DNA from 3 places in the Diaphorobacter ruginosibacter genome. Region 3 is predicted to be linked to each of the others. Evidence: predicted binding sites of a transcription regulator. Region 3 holds the regulator's gene; each other region holds the start of a gene.
The links. The regulator FNR, encoded in region 3, switches genes on or off when oxygen is low (the NO sensors DNR and NnrR bind a similar motif). The targets are predictions, from matches to a motif close to TTGATNNNNATCAA.
Positions count from the first base shown of each region.

Region 1: a site for FNR is predicted at 2,726-2,739, ahead of H9K76_RS03835 (oxygen-binding di-iron domain-containing protein). Genes of this name have one in related genera too.
Region 2: a site for FNR is predicted at 2,948-2,961, ahead of H9K76_RS00730 (hemerythrin domain-containing protein). Genes of this name have one in related genera too.

Region 1 covers NZ_CP060714.1:839,307-846,116, reverse strand. Annotated here, with positions in the region: gene H9K76_RS03845 (penicillin-binding protein 1A) at 1-1,775, shown strand, start outside; gene cyaY (iron donor protein CyaY) at 2,093-2,428, opposite strand; gene lptM (LPS translocon maturation chaperone LptM) at 2,441-2,665, shown strand; gene H9K76_RS03835 (oxygen-binding di-iron domain-containing protein) at 2,793-3,608, shown strand; gene H9K76_RS03830 (protein-methionine-sulfoxide reductase heme-binding subunit MsrQ) at 3,678-4,316, opposite strand; gene msrP (protein-methionine-sulfoxide reductase catalytic subunit MsrP) at 4,368-5,378, opposite strand; gene ccsB (c-type cytochrome biogenesis protein CcsB) at 5,457-6,797, opposite strand; gene H9K76_RS03815 (cytochrome c biogenesis protein ResB) at 6,794-6,810, opposite strand, start outside.
Region 2 covers NZ_CP060714.1:149,629-156,438, reverse strand. Annotated here, with positions in the region: gene creC (two-component system sensor histidine kinase CreC) at 1-438, shown strand, start outside; gene creD (cell envelope integrity protein CreD) at 587-2,059, shown strand; gene H9K76_RS00735 (hypothetical protein) at 2,056-2,319, shown strand; gene H9K76_RS00730 (hemerythrin domain-containing protein) at 2,316-2,843, opposite strand; gene map (type I methionyl aminopeptidase) at 3,000-3,806, opposite strand; gene H9K76_RS00720 (ParD-like family protein) at 3,803-4,036, opposite strand; gene H9K76_RS00715 (phosphoadenosine phosphosulfate reductase domain-containing protein) at 4,264-4,914, opposite strand; gene H9K76_RS00710 (ABC-type transport auxiliary lipoprotein family protein) at 4,951-5,673, opposite strand; gene H9K76_RS00705 (MlaD family protein) at 5,688-6,680, opposite strand; gene H9K76_RS00700 (ABC transporter ATP-binding protein) at 6,680-6,810, opposite strand, start outside.
Region 3 covers NZ_CP060714.1:3,509,457-3,516,266, reverse strand. Annotated here, with positions in the region: gene ccoG (cytochrome c oxidase accessory protein CcoG) at 1-1,049, shown strand, start outside; gene H9K76_RS15980 (FixH family protein) at 1,119-1,430, shown strand; gene H9K76_RS15975 (hypothetical protein) at 1,730-2,017, shown strand; gene fnr (fumarate/nitrate reduction transcriptional regulator Fnr) at 2,354-3,076, opposite strand; gene hemN (oxygen-independent coproporphyrinogen III oxidase) at 3,262-4,644, shown strand; gene H9K76_RS15960 (sulfite exporter TauE/SafE family protein) at 4,656-5,378, shown strand; RNA gene ssrS (6S RNA) at 5,428-5,607, opposite strand; gene H9K76_RS15955 (cell division protein ZapA) at 5,695-6,078, opposite strand; gene H9K76_RS15950 (DUF904 domain-containing protein) at 6,075-6,299, opposite strand; cobalamin riboswitch at 6,334-6,599, shown strand; gene H9K76_RS15945 (TonB-dependent receptor domain-containing protein) at 6,715-6,810, shown strand, end outside.

The sequences.
Region 1 (6,810 bases), 2.5 Mb from region 3:
AGACCTATTTCGGCAAGCCACTGAAATCCATCACCATCGCCGAGGCCGCGATGCTGGCCGGCCTGCCCAAGGCGCCTTCGGCCTACAACCCCATCAGCAACCCCAAGCGCGCACGCAGCCGACAGCTCTACATCATCGAGCGCATGCAGGAAAACGGCTTCATCACGGCCGCACAGGCAGCGGAAGCCAAGCAGGAGGATCTCAAGCTGCGCTCCGGCAGCGACGACACCCGCATCCACGCCGAATACGTGGCCGAGATGGTGCGCCAGATGATCTTCGCGCAGTACGGCAACGAGGCCTACACGCGCGGACTGAACGTCTACACCACGCTGAATGCCGGCGACCAGGAAACTGCCTACCTGGCCCTGCGCAAGGGCATCATGGACTATGAACGTCGCCAGCACTATCGCGGCCCCGAGCGCTTTGTCGAGCTGCCCAAGGATGCCGCCGAGGCTGAGGACGCCATCGACGACGCTCTGGCCAACCACCCCGACAACGGCAACGTGCTTGCTGCCGTCGTGCTCGAGGCATCGGCCAAGAAGGTGGTGGTGGCACGCGCGAATGGCGAGCCCATCACGATCACGGGTGACGGCCTCAAGCCGGTGCAATCCGGACTGAGCGACAAGGCACCGCCCAACATCAAGCTTCGCCGCGGGGCCATCGTGCGCGTCGTCCAGACACCCAAGCAGGGCTGGGAGATCACGCAACTGCCCGAGGTGGAGGGCGCATTCGTCTCGTCCGACCCGCGCACGGGCGCCATCAAGGCCCTGGTGGGGGGATTCGACTTCGACAAGAACAAGTTCAATCACGTCACCCAGGCATGGCGCCAGCCAGGCTCGAGCTTCAAGCCGTTCATCTACTCCGCCGCGCTGGAAAAGGGCTTTTCCCCCTCCACGGTCATCAACGATGCGCCGCTGTTCTTCAGCGCGGGTGTCACCGGTGGCCAGCCCTGGGAGCCCAAGAACTACGACGGACGCTACGACGGTCCCATGACCATGCGCACGGGACTGGCGCGCTCCAAGAATCTCGTCTCCATCCGCGTGCTGCAGGCCGTGGGGCCGAAGTTTGCCCAGAGCTGGGTGACGCGCTTCGGCTTTGATGCGGACAAGCAGCCTGCCTACCTGACGATGGCGCTGGGCGCGGGCTCGGTGACGCCCATGCAGCTCATGACGGGCTACTCGGTCTTCGCCAATGGCGGCTACCGCGTGAATCCCTACCTGATCGCCCGCGTGACGGACCACCGCGGCCATGTGATCTCGGAAGTGCAGCCTCCTTCGCTCGCCAATTCCGAGCGTGCCATCGATGCCCGCAACGCCTTCATCATGGACAGCCTGCTGCAGGAAGTCGCCCGTTCGGGCACCGCGGCCCGCGCGCAGGGCACGCTCAAGCGCCCCGACATCTATGGCAAGACAGGGACGACCAACGACGCATTCGATGCCTGGTTTGCCGGCTTCCAGCCGACGAACGTGGCCGTCACCTGGATCGGCTACGACACGCCGCGCAACCTGGGTAGCCGTGAAACCGGCGGCGGCCTGAGCCTGCCCATCTGGATCAGCTACATGGAGCGGGCACTCAAGGGCGTCCCCGTTTCGGAACCTACCGTGCCGCCTGGCCTCGTGAATGTGAGTGGTGACTGGATGTACGAGGAATATGCACGCAGCGGCGGTGTTGCCAACGTGGGACTCGACTCCGGGGGGGCTGCATCCGGCGTTGCACCGACCGCACCGCCCGCCACCGAAGAGCGCAACAAGATCCTGGATCTGTTCCGCAATTGAAACAGGCCGCCATCAGGCGGCCTTTTTTATTGAAGTACCGAGTCAACAACATTCGGCACGCAAATGAAGCGCTATACGCCTGCACTGGCATGCTCAAACGAAGCCTCCGGCTTCGACTGTTCAACCGTGCGGAGGCGCCGATACAGGGCTTGATCCTTCGTTGCGCCTCCTTGCCTACCAAAAGGTATGTCTGCGTCGGCGACGCCTCGTCTCAAACCCTGTCTCGGCGTTGTGGTGCGAGTTCCAAGCGCCTCGGTCACTTCGCAGGCTCACTGCTCAAGCAAAAGCGGAATCCACCTCCTTTCGGCAGCCCCTTGTCAAGCTTCGATCTTGAAAACGAGTGCCTGCCCTGACTGCGCGCTCGCATCGCGGCTCAGTTCTGCGAAGAACTCGCCACTCCCCTTGGTGTCGCGCCACACCTCGCCATCGAACTTGTAGTGGTAGCCACCACTCTGGGCCGCCATCCAGATTTCGTGCAGCGGCTTCTGCAGGTTGACCACGATCTGGCTGCGGTTGCTGAAGGTGATGGTCACCAACCCGCCGGAGCGCTGGCTGTCCAGGTCGGCATCCGTGTTTTCGTTGATGGTGTCGCAGCATTGTTCGATGGCCAGAAGAACTTTTTCTGCGCGATCCATGAATTCAAGGTCAGTCATTACAATTCAGATATGTTGAAGTCTTGCCAAATTCTATTCAGGACCATTGCCCTTGGCGGGATTGCGGTGGTCACTGTTGCCTGCGGGCAGCGCGGCCCGCTGTATCTGCCGACCGAGCCGGCCGCCGCACAGCGCGCCACCCTGCCGGAAACGCTGAATCCAGCCAGGAAGCCGTCCCGGGAGGCGGCCCCCGCAAGCACCGCCGAGCCCAGCCCGGCCTCCCGTTCGCAGCCATGATAGCGTGAGGCGGCAACGACACTCCTTGCCCTCGTGTCTCGCCCTGCCCCGGGTCGCGTCTTGATTTCAATCAATACGACTTATTGATATCCCGCATAAATTGCAGCTTTTGATTCAAAGCTGCTTTATGTCACTGGAACCCGTAGAACTTTACCGAGACAAGCGCCATATCTGCCTGATGTTCTCGGACCTGATCGAGGAAGATGGCGCGGCAGTTCAAGCGAATCAGTTCCTGATCGTCGACGGCGATACCGGTGCCATCCTGGATCCGGGCGGAAATCTCGCGTTCAACGAACTGTTCATGGGAATGACGAAGTACTTCCCGCCGAGCAGGCTCTCCTATCTGGTGGCCTCCCACGCCGATCCGGACATCATCGCCTCGCTGGATCGCTGGATGACCAGCACCAAGGCGCAATTGGTCATCTCGCGCATCTGGGAGCGCTTTGCACCGCATTTCACCAAGGTTGGCAAGACGGAAAACCGCGTGATCGGCGTCCCGGACCAGGGCGCACAGCTTCCCCTGGGGCAATCCGTGCTGCACCTCCTGCCCGCGCACTTCATGCATGCGGAAGGCAATTTCCACTTCTACGACCCCATCAGCAAGATTCTGTTCAGCGGCGATCTGGGCGTGTCGATGATGTCGGGCACGGAAGCTCGCGAGCCCGTGACCGATCTGCTCCCGCACATCGCGCGCATGGAAGGCTTCCACAGGCGCTACATGGTGTCCAACAAGATCTTGCGGCTGTGGACACGCATGGCCCGGCAGCTGGATGTCGCCATGATTGTTCCGCAGCATGGCGCCCCGATCAAAGGCACCCAGGCGATCAACGACTTCTACAATTGGCTGGATGGCCTCGCCTGCGGCATCGACCTGTTCGATGAACGAAGCTACCAGTTGCCCACGGGCAGGATCGACCCGGTCTCCCGCCAGTTTCGACCCTGATCCTGCCCAGCGCGCTGACTGGTTCGCCGACTATTTCGCTGCTGTCGGCAGCAGGCACTGCCGAGTCCTTCAGGCCGCCGCCTGCCGCCGGCTGCGCAGCCGCCACGCCACCCGCGCCAGCAGCAGCCCGGCCACGATGAACGCATAGACAAAGACTTCGGCAAAGTTGTTCTTGCCTGCGCGCATCCAGAAGAAATGCAGCAGTGCAAGACCAGCGCAGAGGTAGACGGCGCGGTGCAGCATCTGCCAGCGCTTGCCGCCCAGGGCCCTGACGGCCGCTTTGGGGGATGTGATCGCCAACGCGGTCAGCAGAAGGAATGCCGCGAATCCCACCAGGATGAATGGCCGCTTGGCGATGTCACGCAGCAACTCGGGAAGCTCGAACCCCATGTCGAACCAGGCATAGGAAAGCAGGTGCAGTGCCGCATAGAAGTAGGCAAACAGACCCAGCATGCGTCGCAGCCTCCCGAGCGATGGCAGCGCCAGCCATTGCCGCAGGGGCGTGACTGCCAGCACCACGCAGAGCATGCGAAGCGTCCAGTCCCCCGTGGAACGCACCAGCGCCTCGGCTGGGTTGGCGCCCAGCTGATCATTGAACGCGGCGTACAGCAACCATGAGAATGGGACAAGGCACAGCATGAAGGCCAGCGGCTTGACCCACCGGCCGCGCAGCACGGCATCCGTCGCTTGGGAAGAATTTTTCTGCATCACGAAAGAATGAATGCCGGCCCGCCGAACCTCAAGACCCCGCCCTGTCCATCAGTAGTACTTCTTGAGATCCATGCCGGCATACAGCTGGCCGACCTGCGCCTCGTAGCCGTTGAACATCAGCGTCTTGCGCTTGCGGGCGAACAGGCCGTCTTCACCGATGCGCCGCTCCGTGGCCTGGCTCCAGCGCGGATGGTCCACATCGGGATTCACGTTGGAGTAAAAGCCGTACTCATTCTTCGCGGCCTTGTTCCAGGCCGTGCCCGGCTCCTTGTCGGTGAGCACGATCTTGACGATGCTCTTGGCACTCTTGAAGCCGTACTTCCATGGCACGACCAGGCGCACCGGCGCACCATTCTGATTCGGCAGCACCTCGCCATACATGCCGAAGGACAGCAGCGTGAGCGGATGCATCGCCTCGTCCAGCCGCAAGCCCTCCGTGTAGGGCCAGTCCAGCACGCGCGAGCCCACGAACGGCATCGTCGCCTTGTCGGCCAGCGTGACGAACTCCACATACTTTGCCGCCGCCGTCGGCTCCACACGCTTGAGCAGCTCCGACAGCGAATAGCCGATCCAGGGAATCACCATCGACCAGCCCTCCACGCAGCGCAGCCGGTAGACACGCTCCTCCTGGGCGCTGAGCTTGAGAAGCTCCTCGATGCCGAAGGTCATGGGCTTGCCGACCAGCCCCGTCACCTCCACCTTCCACGGTCGGGTACGCAAGGTTCCGGCATGGCGAGCGGGATCCGACTTGTCCGTGCCGAACTCGTAGAAGTTGTTGTAGGTGGTGGCGTCCTTGTAGGCCGTGAGCTTTTCCATCGTGGCCGCCCCGCTCACCTTCGAGCGCATGGAAGGCAGTGTGGCCAGCTTGCCCGACAGGGTATAGCCCGCGTCCCCCTGGGCGGCCTGTGCCACGCCTGGCAACAGACCCAGGGCACCGGACGCCGCCGCCCCTCCGGCCACCAGCCCCTGCATGAATTGCCGGCGCTCATAGGCCGCACGCGGTGTGATCTCCGAGGGATGAGGGTGGTTGAAACCGCTGTCGTTTGTACGAATCAACATGACTTGTGCCTCCGCATCTGTTGCGCATGGGCCCGCACCGGAGAGCACGGGCACATCACATGGAGTCAGCCGGACCGCTCAAAGTTCACCGTAACTGTGCAGGCCGCTCAGGAACATGTTCACGCCGAGGAAGGCGAAGGTGGTGACCGCCAGCCCAACCAGCGCCCACCAGGCCGACATGGTGCCGCGCAGGCCCTTCATGAGGCGCATGTGCAACCAGGCTGCATAGTTCAGCCACACGATCAGCGCCCAGGTCTCCTTCGGGTCCCAGCTCCAGTATCCGCCCCAGGCCTCTGCCGCCCACAGCGCGCCCAGCACGGTGGCAATGGTGAAGAAGGCGAAACCCACGGCGATCGCCTTGTACATCACGTCGTCCAGCACCTCGAGTGCAGGCAGGCGCTCCGCGATGGTCTTTCGTGCCAGCAGGATGCCCGCGACGATCAGGGCGGAAATACCGAAATAGATCATCCAGTAGGAGCTGCCCGTCTGCTGCGTCTGGCGGAACGCCAGCGGCTCGAAACACAGCGCCACGCCCAGCAGCCACAGCGGTGCCAACTTGTACCAGCGCGTCTCACTGGCCTGCTGCTTGATCAGGTAGGCAAACGCCACCATGGCCGACAGCGCGAAGGTCCCGTAGCCAACGAAGTTGGCCGGCACGTGCAGCTTCATCCACCAGCTCTTGAGCGCAGGAACCAGAGGCTGGATCTGCTGCGCATCGCGCGCCACGGTGTACCAGAGCAGAAATCCGACTGCGGCGCTCACCACCAGCATCACGAAGCCGCCCAGCGCACGCGTCTTGTACTGGCCTTCGAAATAGAGGTAGAACAATGCCGTCATCCAGCAGAACATGACGAACACTTCATACAGGTTGCTGACCGGGATGTGGCCGATGTCCGGACCGATCTGGTAGCTCTCGTACCAGCGCACCATCGTGCCGATCAGCGCCATGCCGACGGCAGTCCATGCCACGCGGGAACCGAGCTTCATCATCGTCTCGCTCTCGCCCTTCACGAACATGCCGACCCAGTAGAACACCGTGCTGATGAAGAACAGCATGCTCATCCACAGGATCGCGGACTGGCTGGAGATGAAGTACTTGAGCAGGAAAACGCTGTCGGCACGCGCCAGGTCGCCCGCCCCGTCGTTCTGATACAGGCCGATCGCCCCCAGTGCCGCCGCGGCGACCACCAGCATCAGTGTTGCGAGCGGGCGCCAGAACCAGCCCAGCCAGATGGCGCAGGGAATGGTTCCGATCAGGATGCCCTTCTCGTAGACATCCATGGCATGACCATAGCGCTGCAGCGCGAAGATGCCTCCCGCCGCGACAAGCAGCGCGAACACCCAGTCGAACCAGTTGCGTCGCGCGAAAAACCCCTCATTGAGGGTCATGGTAGTGGTCGTCGTCGTGGCGGTGTTCATGTTGCGTTACCTC
Region 2 (6,810 bases), 1.8 Mb from region 3:
CCTGCCGCACCCACGTCCCTGCGCCAATGCGCGCAGCAGGCCGTCCTTCAATGCTCCGCGCGCGCGGCCCAGCGCCATGTGCGCCTCGTGCTGCAGGGCGAAGGCGCGAGCGGACCGTGGGAAGCCGATCTCATCACGCTGGCCGTCGGCAACCTGATCGACAACGCGATCGACTTCTCCCCGGAAGGCGGCACGGTGCGCGTCTCGCTGCAAGGCGCCAGCATCACCGTGGACGACGAAGGCCCCGGCGTGCCGGAATATGCGCTGCCGCGCCTGGGCGAGCGATTCTTCACCACGGCACGTCCGGACGGCGCCCGCAGCGGCTCGGGCCTGGGCCTTGCCATCGTGCGGCGCGTGCTGGATCTGCATGACGGCGCCTGGGACATGGCGAACACGCACCCCGGCTTCAGCATCCGGTTGCACCTGAGCAAGAAATAGCACGCCGTGGCGGGCGACAGCGCTGCGCCCCGGGCCCGCGCGCAGCGACTTCACACCCGGACTTCACGCCCGCTTCACAGACTTCATGCGTGCATCACCCATGCACTGAAAACTGCGCTCCATGCATCTTCGATCCTGGAGCACTTCCTTGAAATTCCCCCTTCTCTCCAAACTCTTCGCGCTGGCGCTGGTCATCGCGCTGCTGCTGTTCGGCCTCGGCATGATCGAGAGCGTCGTGAACGACCGGCAGTACTACCGCAACGAGACCGAGCGCAGCGTCGTGCAGAGCCTTGCCGGCACACAGACGCTGGTCGGCCCCCTCATCCACAGTGCGTGCGTGGAAAGCTGGGATGTGGTGAGCGGCACCGGCAAGGACCGCAGCGTGAGCGAGCAGCGCCGCGAGTTCCTGCTCACCACCCTGCCCGAAAACCTGAAGGTGCGCACGCGCGCCGCCATGGAGGAGCGCGCGCGGGGACTGCACAAGGTCAACGCCTACACGCTCAAGGCCCAGGTCACGGCGCAATGGCCCGACATGCAGCAACTGCGCCCGCAGCGCACGATGAAGGATTCACGCATGCAATGCGGCGACCCCATCCTGATGATGGCCGTGGGCGATGCGCGCGGCATCCGCACCGCGCAGATGGAACTCGACGGCAAGAGCATCGCGCTCAAGCCCGGCACGTTCCACCCCATCTACACGCGCGGCCTGCATGCAGCCCTGCCCGAGGCCATCCGCAATGAGAAGGAGGCGCTTGAGGTCTCCCTCGACCTGGAACTCGTCGGCACACGCAGCGTGGCTTTTGTTCCGATCGGCGGCAACAACGACGTGCAGGTGCAAAGCAGTTGGCCGCATCCGTCCTTTGCCGGCCGCTTTCTGCCTTCCGAGCGCGAGGTGAGCGACGAGGGCTTCGATGCCCGCTGGCGCGTGTCGTCCCTCGCCACCACCGCGCAGCAGGATGTGCGCCTGGGTCGCAGGGCATGCACCGGAGACAACGATTTCGAGGATCGTGGCGAACCGAGCCAGGCGTACGAAGCCACCACCTCGGCAGCCGTGGACGTGGCCGCCGCCCTCCCCGCCCACATGGCCAGGCCCGTATCGGGCTGCGCGGACAGCTTCAGCATTGCCTTCGTCGATCCCGTGAATCCCTACCTGCTGGCCAACCGCGCAACCAAATATGGCGTGCTGTTCATCGCCCTCACCTTTGTCGCCGTGGGACTGTTCGAGCTGATGAAGAAGCTGCGCGTGCACCCCGTGCAGTACCTGCTGGTCGGCGCCGCGCTCACGAGCTTCTTCCTGCTGCTGGTCAGCCTGTCGGAGCACCTGTCGTTCGGGCTGTCCTACGCCATCGCTTCGAGCGCCTGCGTGCTGCTGCTCGGCTACTACGCGAGCCACATCCTGGGAAGCGTCAGGCTCGGCATTCCATTCGGCCTCGGTATCGCGACGCTCTACGGCATGCTGTACGTGCTGCTGCAGCTGGAGCAGACCGCACTGGTGGTGGGCTCGGTCGCGCTGTTCCTCGTGCTGGGCGCCATCATGGTCCTCACGCGCAGGGTGAACTGGTATGAGCTCGCCAGCCGCAACGGCCAGCGCACGTCGGGCGCCGAAGGAGCGGTGGCATGAGCACGGGCCCTCACCTTCCCGAGGGCTGCGGACCCGCCCTGACCTTCACCGAGGTGCAGCGGGTACAGCGTTACCAGGACCGCCTGTCGCGGGCGATTGCCGCGCGCGACCGGCAATCCCTGCACCGTGCCAAGCAGCAGGTGCTGGCCGCCGCCTACGCTCCGCGCCGGCGCGCGGTGTCGCCCGCATTGCGCCAGGCGCTGCGCCAGCTGTCCTGGCACATGGCGGCCCTGCTGCTCACACGCGATCGCAGCCGCTAGGCATCCGTGGTCGCGGCAGCCAATTCACCCCGTTCGCCGTGCGCCTCCTCATCCCGCGGCGAGCAGGCACCGCCGCAGCCATGGATGGGCTCGGCGGGCAGGTGGTCGGGCGACAGCACCTCGCCCGTCTCGGGGTTGTATCCCACGCGGCGCAAATGCAGCGCCAGGGCCGCATCCATGAGCTGGGTGTGCTGCACGACCCAGGCCTGCAGTTCACGGCCCATTTCGCGCAACACGAACAGTTCACCGTTTTCGGCGCGCTCCGTTCCCTCGCGCATCACCTGCAGCACCACCTTGTGCTGCACGCTGTGGCAATTGCCCGATGCGAACCGGGTGGCCGCCATCCAGCGGTCTTCCTGCGCGAAGTGGGCGTCGGTATGCGCCACCAGTGCCTTCCAGGCCGCGAGCACCGAGGCGTCGTCCGCCGTCTCGACCGCCTGCAGCAACTCGACGAACTCCTGATGCGTCTGATCCATCAAGGGCAGGTCCAGCGCCATTTCTTCAGACCATTGCAGTGCCACCATGGCTGCTCCTCTTTCTTCCGTCTTGGGTCCGGATAAGCGCGCTGCGGCAATCGGCAGCGCGCACGGACGACTCGACAGATTAGGAGCGTGGCTCTTCCTGCACTTTGATGTATGTCAGTCGCCAAGAGCGAAGCTATCGCCTGCTCATTGCGAGAATCAGATGGTGGCGTAGGGTCCCGTCCCGTCGGGCCAGCGCGTGAGCACGTCATAGCCTGTCTCGGTGACCGCCACCATGTGCTCCCACTGGGCCGACAGCGACTTGTCGTTGGTGATCACCGTCCAGCCGTCGCTGAGCTCGCGCGTGGCGGCCTTGCCGGCATTGAGCATGGGCTCGATCGTGAAGATCATGCCCGGCTCCAGCACCAGGCCGTGGCCCGGGACGCCATAGTGCAGCACCTGCGGCTCGTCGTGATAGACCGTGCCGATGCCGTGCCCGCAATACTCGCGCACGACGCCGAAGCGCTCGCGCTGCGCGACGCTCTGGATCGCAAATCCGACATCGCCCAGCGTCGCGCCAGGCTTCACGGCACGAATGCCGGCCAGCAGCGCCTCATAGGTCGTCTCCACCAGCCGCTTTGCCTGGTTCCCTGGCTGCCCCACGTAATACATCCGGCTCGTGTCGCCGATCCAGCCCCGGGACGTGGTGACGGCCACGTCGACATTGATGATGTCGCCGTCCCTGAGGATCTCTCCCGGCGACGGAATGCCGTGGCACACGACATGGTTGACCGAGGTGCACACGGTCTTGGGGAACCCCCCGTAGCCCACATTGGTCGGCACGCACCCGAGTTCGTTGACGATGAAGTCATGGCACAGCCGGTCGAGATCATCGGTGGAGACCCCTGGCTGCACGTGCGGCGTCAGCATGGCCAGCACACTGGCCGCCAGTCCCCCTGCCTCACGCGAAAGGGCAATCTCATCGGCGCCGCGAATCGGCACCACGCGCTGCTTTCCCCGTCTCACGACCGGCCTCCCTTGACCAGCCGCACAGGTGCTTTCGCCCCCTGCTCGGCACTGCGCGCCTCTTCGAGCAGCAGCGCACAGATGCCCGCGTAGTTGAGCTCTGGATGATGCTCCGCCATCTGTCCCACGCGCAGCCAGTGCTCGGCCTGTGCATTGATGGAGCGACTGAGCGCCGCGCTGGAGAGGCGGATGCAGTCGTGCAATTCGTCGGATATTTTTACGATTCCCATGAGGGGATCATACGATGAATATACGTTTCGTATATTCGCTGTTGGGAACAGCCTTGGGGTGGGGGGTGTCTTTGCCTTGCCTTGCTGTGCCATGCAGAAGTTTCTGCTGGGGTGTTGAGGGCGGAGGCCGGGCGTGCCCCCGCCGGGGGCAGTCCCGGCCTCTGTCCTAAAACGGACCTTGGCAACAAAAAAGCCCCAACCCAAGCGAAAAAAAGACTCCGCAAAAATCAATGCGAGAGATGCAACCCGCACTCCCGATTGTCCTCCCCCTTCGTGGGATCGACATAATCAAAATTGTTGGGCAACCCGTGCTCCACGAGGTATTCATAGAGCTGCTTGGACGACCAATGCAGCAGAGGCGCCACCTTGATGAGCCCATCCGGATTGATGCTCACCGGCTCCATCTGCGCCCGCACCGCCGTATCCGTCGCGCGCAACGCCGTGAACCAGACCTCGGGGGCCGTCTCGCGCAGAGCGCGGGCGAACGGCTCGAGCTTCACTTCCTCGGTGAATGCCGCATGGCGCGGATCGTCCAGCGCCGGCACCGGGCCGTCGACCGCCTCGCGGTGCGCACGGCTGCGGCGCGGCAGGTAGATCGACAGGTTCAAGCCCAGTTGCTTCGTCACCTCATCCGCGAACTGGTAGGTCGCCTCGGTGTTGTAGCCGTTGTCCATCCAGATCACGCGCATGTCGGGCTGCGCGCGTGCGCACATGTGCAGGATCACCGCCTCGAAGGGGCGGAAATTGGTGGTCACGATGCTGGTCTTGCCGAGCCCCACGGCCCAGTCCACGAGACCCTGCGCATCACGGCCCAGGGTTGCGTTGATGTGTGCCAGATCGATGGTCTGTTGCTGTTGCAGTTCTTGATTCGTCGTCATCTTGGTCTTCCTGAATGCCTTCCCGTGCAGGCCGGCTCAATACCCACTCTGCGCAACCCATTGCGCGATCTCGTCGGCCACCTGCGCTGCGGCTTCCGAAAGCGCCTTCGCGCCACCCGCGGCGTCCTGCGACGGGGCCGGGCGCTGCACGACAAAGAGGCGCTGCGCAATGAGTTCGTCACCTGCCTTCAGCGAGGCGACAAGCGAGGCACGCACCCGCACGAGGCCCGTGCTTTCCTTCTCGGAGCTGAACACGTGGCTGAACTCCTCCACCTCCGCGCGCAGGACCGTGGGTGACTTGCCGCCCGTGACCTGCTGGTCGATGTTCTGGTCGCCATAGATCACCGCGCGGCTCTGCAGGCTCAGGCGATCGCGCACGGCCATCTGCATCAGCGTGGCAGGCGTCTGGCTCCAGCGCGCGAGCGTGTAGGGATACAGCACCTGCGGGTTCGCATAGGCCAGCCGGTAGAACAGCGCGGTGCGGCCATCGGGCAGGCCGGCGGTGGCGAAGTCGGCCAGCGCGATCGGTGGCAGCGGCTGGCGTGGCTGTGCCGATGGCGCCGACGGTGCGTTCGCCTGGGCAGCGGTCAGCCCGGGGCCGAAGTCATAGACATCCGCGCGCTGCGGTGGCGTGGGCAGGATGGAGCCGCAGCCTGCCAGCAGGGCCGCCAGCGCCAGCGAGAGCGCCACGCGTGGAGCAGGGAAGAAAGAAAAATAATAATAAGAAGAAGAAAAAGAAGAGGAAGGTGTGGTTGCCATGGACGCTGCACCTTTCAATGCGCAGGGGTGGTTTGTGTGGCCAGCGGCGCCACGAACCCGGGCTCGCCGGGGCCCGCCGCACCGGCGCCGGGTCCGAAGATCAGGGCCTGCGGGTTCTCGTTGATGTTGTCCGCCGTACGGCCCAGGCGCTGCGCGGCGCGGCCGGTCTGATCGGCGGCGTTGTTCAGACGCGGGAGCGTCACGCGGCCGAAGCGGTCGGCTGCGGCGGCAAGCGCCTGGGCACTGACCGCGATCTCCCTGACCGGGCCGCCGTCCTGGCCCAGGCCCTGCACGGTCTTGCCGATGTCGTTGGCGGCGCGTGCCGCGCTGTCACCCGCCATACGCAGCGAAACCATGGTCTTCTGCGCGTCCCTGGCCAGCTCCGGCATCGACGCCAGGGCGGGGTCGAGCTTGGTGGCGACGGTGTTGTCCAGGCGTTTGACCAACGTGTTCACATTGCCTGCCGCCTTGCCGAGCTCGTCGAGCGCCGTGCCGAAGCGTTGCTGGTTGTCGTCGCCCAGCAGCGTGTTCAGGCGACGCGTGGCCTCGTTCACCTGCACGAGGATGTTCGGAATCTGTTCCGCGATCTGGCTGAACTGCGACGACTGCAGCGGCAGGCGCGGAACACCGTCGGCACCGGGCGGCACGGTTTCCAGCGGCGCATCGGCATCATCGAGCTGCACATGCGCGAGGCCCGTCACGCCCTGGTAGCCCAGCGTGGCGAAGGTGGTCCGCGTGACCGGTGCATTCTCGTTCACGGCAATACGGATCAGCACATTGCCCGATGCCTCGGGATCGAAGCCTATCGAAGTGACCTTGCCTACGGCCACGCCCTTGTAGCGCACGGCGGCCTGCGGCTGCAGCCCGGTGACGCTCTCCTTGCTGGACAACTCGTACAGCGTGTAGTCGGTCTTGTCGCGCGAGAGCCAGAGACCGAGGCCCGCGAGCAGCGCCGCAACCACGATCACGAAGATGCCCGCTGCCAGTGCATGTGACTTGTTTTCCATCAGCTCTCCTTGGCCGCAGGTACGGCCACGCGTTCTTCCTCGTGCTCGGCAGGCACCGCCGCCATGGCCCTGCGGCCGCGTTCTCCGAGAAAGAAGTGGTGAATGAAGGGGTGATCGAACCGCACCACCT
Region 3 (6,810 bases):
AACTGTTCATGTGGATCGAGCACAAGGTCGAGGGCGACCGCAGCGCCCGCATGCGGCTGGATCGTAACGGCTGGACATTCGAGAAGATCTGGAAGAAAGCCACCAAGCAGGCCATCTGGATCGTGCTGGCAGCCTGGACCGGTTTCACTTTCGTGGGCTACTTCGTACCCATCCGTGAGCTGGGTGCCGAGATTCTTGCGCTGCATGGCACCTGGCAACTGTTCTGGGTAGTGTTCTACGGCTTTGCAACCTACGGAAATGCCGGCTACATGCGTGAGCAGGTCTGCAAGTACATGTGTCCGTATGCGCGTTTCCAGAGTGCGATGTTCGACAAGGACACGCTCATCGTCAGTTATGACCCTGCCCGTGGGGAGCAGCGTGGCCCCCGCGCCAAGAAGCTCGACTACAAGGCGCAGGGCCTGGGCGACTGCATCGACTGCAGCCTGTGCGTGCAGGTCTGTCCGGTCGGCATCGACATCCGCAATGGCCTGCAGTACGAATGCATCGGTTGCGGGCTATGCATCGACGCCTGCAACAACGTGATGGACAAGATGCAGTATCCACGTGGGCTCATTCGACTGAGCACGCAGAACGGCATCGCACAGAAATTGAGCCAGTCGCAGATGTTCCGGCGCGTGTTGCGCCCGCGTGTTCTGCTCTACGGCGCAGTGCTCGTGGCGTTGTGCCTTGCGTTGATGTTCAGCCTGGTAGGCCGCACTCCGCTCAAGGTGGATGTGGTGCGTGATCGCGCGGCACTCTCCCGCATCGTCGCCGGCGGAAAACTCGAGAATGTCTATCGGCTGCAGATCATGAACGCGACAGAGCAGACGCGCAGCTACCACATTGGTGCAACAGGGCTCGATGGCGTGGAGGTGGTGGCTGATCCCCGTATCGAAGTGGGACCTGCCGAATCCAGGTGGGTGCTGGTGCGGCTGCAGATTCCCTATGGCAGCGCGGCGTCCGGATCGCACAAGGTGCTGTTCGAGGTGAGTGCGCAAGAGGATCAGGCCAAGGTGATCGAGAAGTCTGTCTTTCTTGTGCCGCGCTAACGAAAACATCATGCGGGCAACTTCCCGTGCATCGCTATGGAAGCGGCCCGCCTTCAAGGAGCTTGAAAAATGCAGACTACGGTTGATACTTCATTGAATGCATCGAAGGATGCGCCGGCCGCCGCGCAGCCTTGGTGGCGGTTCGGCATGGTATGGATGATCATTGCGGGCCCGGCCATCGTGGTGGTGGCCGGCTTCATCACGTTGTGGATTGCGATCCGCACTCCCGATCCTGTCGTGGAAGAAGACTATTACCAGCGGGGCTTGAACATCAATGAGACGCTCAGGCAGCAGGGACAGGAACGAAGCATGATGCCTGCGGTGAAGGGGCGCAACCATGCGGCTACCGACGACGACTCCATGCGTCCTGCAGACCAGTGAGTGCTGGAATGCGTGAAGCGGTAGAGCGGCAGGCCACAGATCATGGCAGGGCTTTGCAGGCAGGGCTTGTGCTATGTACAGCACGGCAAGGCAGTGATACCGTGCATTGCATCGATGGGGGATGGAAGAGAATCGCTTCAATGCGCCAGCGCCTATGACTCAGATCAATGGACACCCATCAAATGTGTTCCCTTACCCATGAGCTCACAAGCACTGGTCTCTGGCCGGCAATCTGCGAATGACCCATCCATGCTCGGATGAAGAGGACGAGCGAACAACGCCAATCAACGGGGAAGACGATGAAAGCACAACGACTCATGTGGATCGCCTGGCCGGCCTTTCTGATGGCGGCCGTCTTGGAAATGCTGGTGTTCGCCTTCGTGGATCCGCAGGCGCTTGAATGGTTTGACCAGCCGGTGAACCTCTCCAGGCAGGGTGTCTACACGCTGGCCTTCTTTGCGTTCTGGGCCATCATCATGGTGGCAAGCGGCTTGACGACGCTGCTCTCGCTTTCGCCATTCGAGGTCAATCGCTGCCCGGTACCTTGTGATGAGAGGCCGGCGGATTGCGCGAAGTTTTCCGCGTGACGTTGTTGTCGTAGCGATAGGGTAGGGGGAAATCAAGGCCCCTCTGTACGAGTGGTGCGGCAAGCAGCTGGTGCGACGATTTCAACGCAACGCAGATCGCCCGAGTCCGCTGGCATGTGTCGATTTGATTCATGCAGAGGGCTTGTAGGCAATTACGTCAACGGCGGACTTCGCTCTTTCGCCTGGGAATTGCTTCAGCCTTGTTGACTTGCCAGGATGCTGATTGCACCCGCTCCGTGTTTTTTTCGTTCCCCCCGATGAGCCGTGCCGCTCCAAGGCGCGGGCTCATCGGGCGGCAGCTGTCGTGACTTCACAGCAGCTCCATGACTCAATGACTCAATGGCAAGCTTGCTGGCTGTTGACGATATTGCGCAGTGCACCGGCATCCAGGATACGGACGTGGCGCTGTTTGACCTCCACCACGCCTTCCTCGACGAATTTGGAGAAGGTGCGGCTCACGGTCTCGAGCTTGAGGCCCAGGTAGCTGCCGATTTCCTCGCGTGTCATGCGCAGTACCAGCTCGGACTGGGAAAAGCCACGCGCGTGAAGGCGTTGCACGAGATTGAGCAGGAATGCGGCAAGGCGCTCTTCAGCGCGCATGCTGCCCAGCAGCAGCATGACGCCATGCTCGCGGACGATCTCGCGGCTCATGATCTTGTGCACATGGTGCTGAAGGGCCTTGACCTCGCGCGACAGCTCTTCGATGTTGTCGAAAGGCATGACGCAGACCTCGGCATCTTCCAGCGCCACTGCATCGCAGGTGTGGCGGTCGCTCACGATGCCGTCAAGGCCAATGATTTCTCCCGCCATCTGGAAGCCTGTCACCTGGTCGCGGCCGTCTTCGGTGGCCACGCAGGTCTTGAAGAAACCCGTGCGAATGGCAAACAGGGACGTGAAAGGCTCGCCATTGCGGAACAGCGTCCCTCCGCGCTTGACCTTGCGGCGCACGGCGACGATTTCGTCAAGTCGTTTCAGCTGCTCCTCGGACAGCCCGAGAGGCATGCAAAGTTCTCGCAGGTTGCAATTGGAGCATGCGACTTTGATGGTTTGCGGTGTCATTTGCAATGGCGCCTTGTACAAGTTATCGGCTTCCGAAAAGTGGACTGAGTTCCACTCGCCTCTGCCGTTGGCATATAGGAAAAACAGGATGCATTGTCCCAGTCAACATGAAAACTGGATTGACCTGTGTCAAGGACATTCTCCGGAGGCTGCGGCACAGTAGCGGCGAACCTTTGGAATTCGCTATGACTGTTGTCACATCAGATCTCATCCGTCAATTTGACGTGTCTGGGCCCCGCTATACGTCCTATCCAACGGCAGACCGCTTCGTGGAAGCGTTCGGTCAAGACGACTATATCCTCGCTCTACAACAGCGACGCATCGGCTCGAATGCCAAGGCGTTGCCTTTGTCCCTCTACGTGCACGTCCCGTTCTGTGAATCGCTTTGTTATTACTGTGCGTGCAACAAGATTATCACCAAACATCCGGAGCGGGCGGAAGCCTATCTTCGCTATCTGAGTCGAGAAATCGATTTGCACACAGAGCACTGTGGTGTCATCCAGCATGTGAGCCAGCTGCATATTGGTGGAGGCACCCCAACATTTCTGACCGATGAGGGCCTGCAGGACCTGATGTCCATGATCCGCCGGAGTTTCGTTCTTGTTCCGGATGGCGAATACTCCATCGAGATCGACCCGCGGACTGTCGACAATGATCGCCTGGCGTTTTTGCGACAACTGGGCTTCAACCGCCTGAGCTTCGGTGTGCAGGACTTCGATCCCGAGGTGCAGAAGGCCGTTCACCGGATACAGCCCGCCGAGCAGGTCTTCCGGCTGGTGGAGGAAGCGCGCAGGATCGGATTCCATTCGGTGAATGTCGACCTGATCTATGGGCTGCCGCGCCAGACCCCCGAGTCCTTCGACCGCACGTTGGCGCAGGTGTGCGAGCTGCGTCCGGACCGCATCGCGCTCTACGCCTATGCCCATCTGCCGGAGCGGTTCAAGCCGCAGCGCCGCATCGTGACCGATGAACTGCCGCTGCCTGCGGCGAAGGTGGCCATGCTCGCGCGTTCGCTGGAGGTGTTTCAGAATGCGGAGTACGTCTATGTCGGCATGGACCACTTCGCGCTGCCGGACGACTCCCTGGCAGTGGCCAAGCGGCAGGGTCGCCTGCATCGCAATTTCCAGGGCTACAGCACGCAGCCCGATTGCGACCTGATCGGCCTGGGAGTCTCGGCAATCGGCAAGGTTGGCGCAACCTACAGCCAGAACGCCAAGACCCTGGACGAGTACTACGACACCATCAACCGGGGGCGCTTGCCCATTGTGCGTGGCCTGGCGCTTTCGCGCGACGATCTGCTGCGCCGCTCCGTCATCATGGCGCTGATGTGCCAGGGAGAGCTGGTCTTCGAGTCCATCGAGCAGGCCTGGCTCATCGATTTCGAGAGCTACTTCGCGGCGGAGCTGGAACAGTTGCAGGCCATGGACGAGCAGGGCCTTGTGCAGTTGCATGAAGACCGCATCGAGGTCACCCCCATGGGCTGGCACTTCGTGCGTGGCGTGGCGATGGTGTTCGATCGCTATCTCCAGGGCAACCGCAACCGTGAGCGCTTCTCGCGCATCATCTGATCCGCAGACCCATGTGGGCGTTGGCCTGGACCGCTTTTCTGATGGGGCTGCTGGGAGGGGCGCATTGCCTGGTGATGTGCTCCGCGCCCTGCGGGGCCTTGCTCGCGCGTGGCGGTAAGGAGTCTGCGCGCGAGCAGCCCGTACGTTTCGTGCGGCGACGGCGCTTGCCGTGGCAATCCATCCTGTTCCATGGGGGGCGCGTCGCCGGCTATGCGGCGCTGGGGGCGCTGGCTGCCTATGCCATGGACCGGCTGGCCTGGTTCAGCCAGGGCACCAGCGCGCTGCGTCCGATCTGGACAGCCATGCACATTGCGATCATCGCCTGGGGGCTCATGCTGGTCATGCGGCTGCAGGCTCCCGCCTGGATGGAGCGCGCGGGACGTGGCGTGTGGTCGCGCGTGAAGTCGGCGGTGGACAGGCCGGGCGGTGTGTTGGCCGTGGGTTGCGGCTGGGCGCTGATGCCGTGTGGTTTTCTCTACTCGGCCGCGATGCTGGCGGCCTTGAGCGGCGGCCCGCTGGCGGGCGCCCTGGCCATGTCCATGTTTGCGCTGGCAAGCGGACTATGGCTGTGGACGGGGCACTGGGGCTGGCTGCATTTTCGCGAACGCCTCACAACGCCCCGCATGGCCGCATGGGGCGTGCGCCTCAGCGGCATCGTGCTGGTGGCATTGGGTGCCACGGCGTTGTGGTGGGGGGTGGTGCACCAGCAGCAGGCGCCGTGGTGCGTGACATGATCGCCAAGCGTATGCCCGCCGTGGGCGTCGGGGCGATCAGGGGGAATTCAAGGTGTCTGCAAGTGCCACCGGATCGTCATCCTGAACCGGGGGTTCAGGTGGGCAAGAGCAACCTGACGTTGGGTTCATCTGACGCGAGACGATCACGCTCATCAGGTGATGTATCAAGCCCGTGCTCAGTGAGCATTGGTTCAAGGAAATATAAAACCCGGCAACACCGCAGACGAGCCTATTGTAATTGCGCCACGGGCGCCCTCGTGGCCGACGAGGGCATTTCATGCCGCCGGGTGGCGTATCTTCGCGAGACTGTGAATCGTCAGAACAGGCGGCCGTCCTCGCCGAGGGCGGAATCCAGTCGCTCCAGCAGATGGGCCATGCGTTCGTCGCTTTCCGGCGAAGAGGCCTGGGGCTGCTGGGCCTGGGCCGGATGTGCGACCATGCCGTTGCTCGCGGCCTCGGCCTGTTCTTGCTCCCTGGCCCTGGAAGCCGAAGCCGCAGCCTCGTGATCGGATATCTCGAAGGCCATGTTCAGCGCGGCCAGCACAGCGATGCGTTCGCGTGCGCGCACCTTGCCGGCATCGCGGATGCGCGTCATCGCCGCATCCACCCGTTCGACGGCTTCCAGCATGCGCGGTTCGTGGCCTTCGGGACAGCTCAGCAGATAGCTCTGCTGCATGATCTGGACCTCGATCTGCTTCATGAGGCGTCGTCTTTCGTATCCGGAATGTCGGGAAGCCGCTCCAGCAGCGAGTCCATGCGGTGGCGAACTGTCTGCAGGCGGGATTTGAGGGAGTCGCGCTCTTGCGTCAGAGTCAGAACCTGCTGGGACAGCAGTGCGTTGGTGCGCTGCAGTTCAGCATAGCGAACCAACAGGCGCTCGACGCGCTCGGCGATCTGGTCTTGGGAGGATGGTGGAGCCATACAACACCTATTGTACGGATCGCTGCACAAACAATCGTAAAATTACGTCGTTGGTGCTCGCAGCGTGGTTCACACGCTGCAGTTCAACGGGAAGCAGGGAGGGGTCTCCGCCATGGAAAAACCCTCAGCCTGCGCTGCCCCCGCAACGGTCAGCGGACGAATTCCTTCAGGCGCCCCGCCGGGCGCCCCGGGGATTCCCTCTTTGCCATCACAGCCACTGTGTGCCTTGAACAAGCATGCGGGAAGGCGGTCAAGGAGTGCGCCGCCAGCCCGGATACCGGCCAACACGGTGGTTCTGGATGCGACGAGAGCATCCTGCCGGAAAAGTCCGGCAGGCGTCTTCGCGCGTCCGGGCTGTGATGCCCATGTGCCGACGGGGAGGTCGGACGCGGCGACTTCTTTCTTTTTGTCCACGATGACAACTCAATCTGTTGTGCTGGCCCGTGCTGCGGTGCTGCCCTTGGCGCTGGCCGCTGCGTTCCCCTCGTTTTCCCAGACGCTGCTCGCTCAG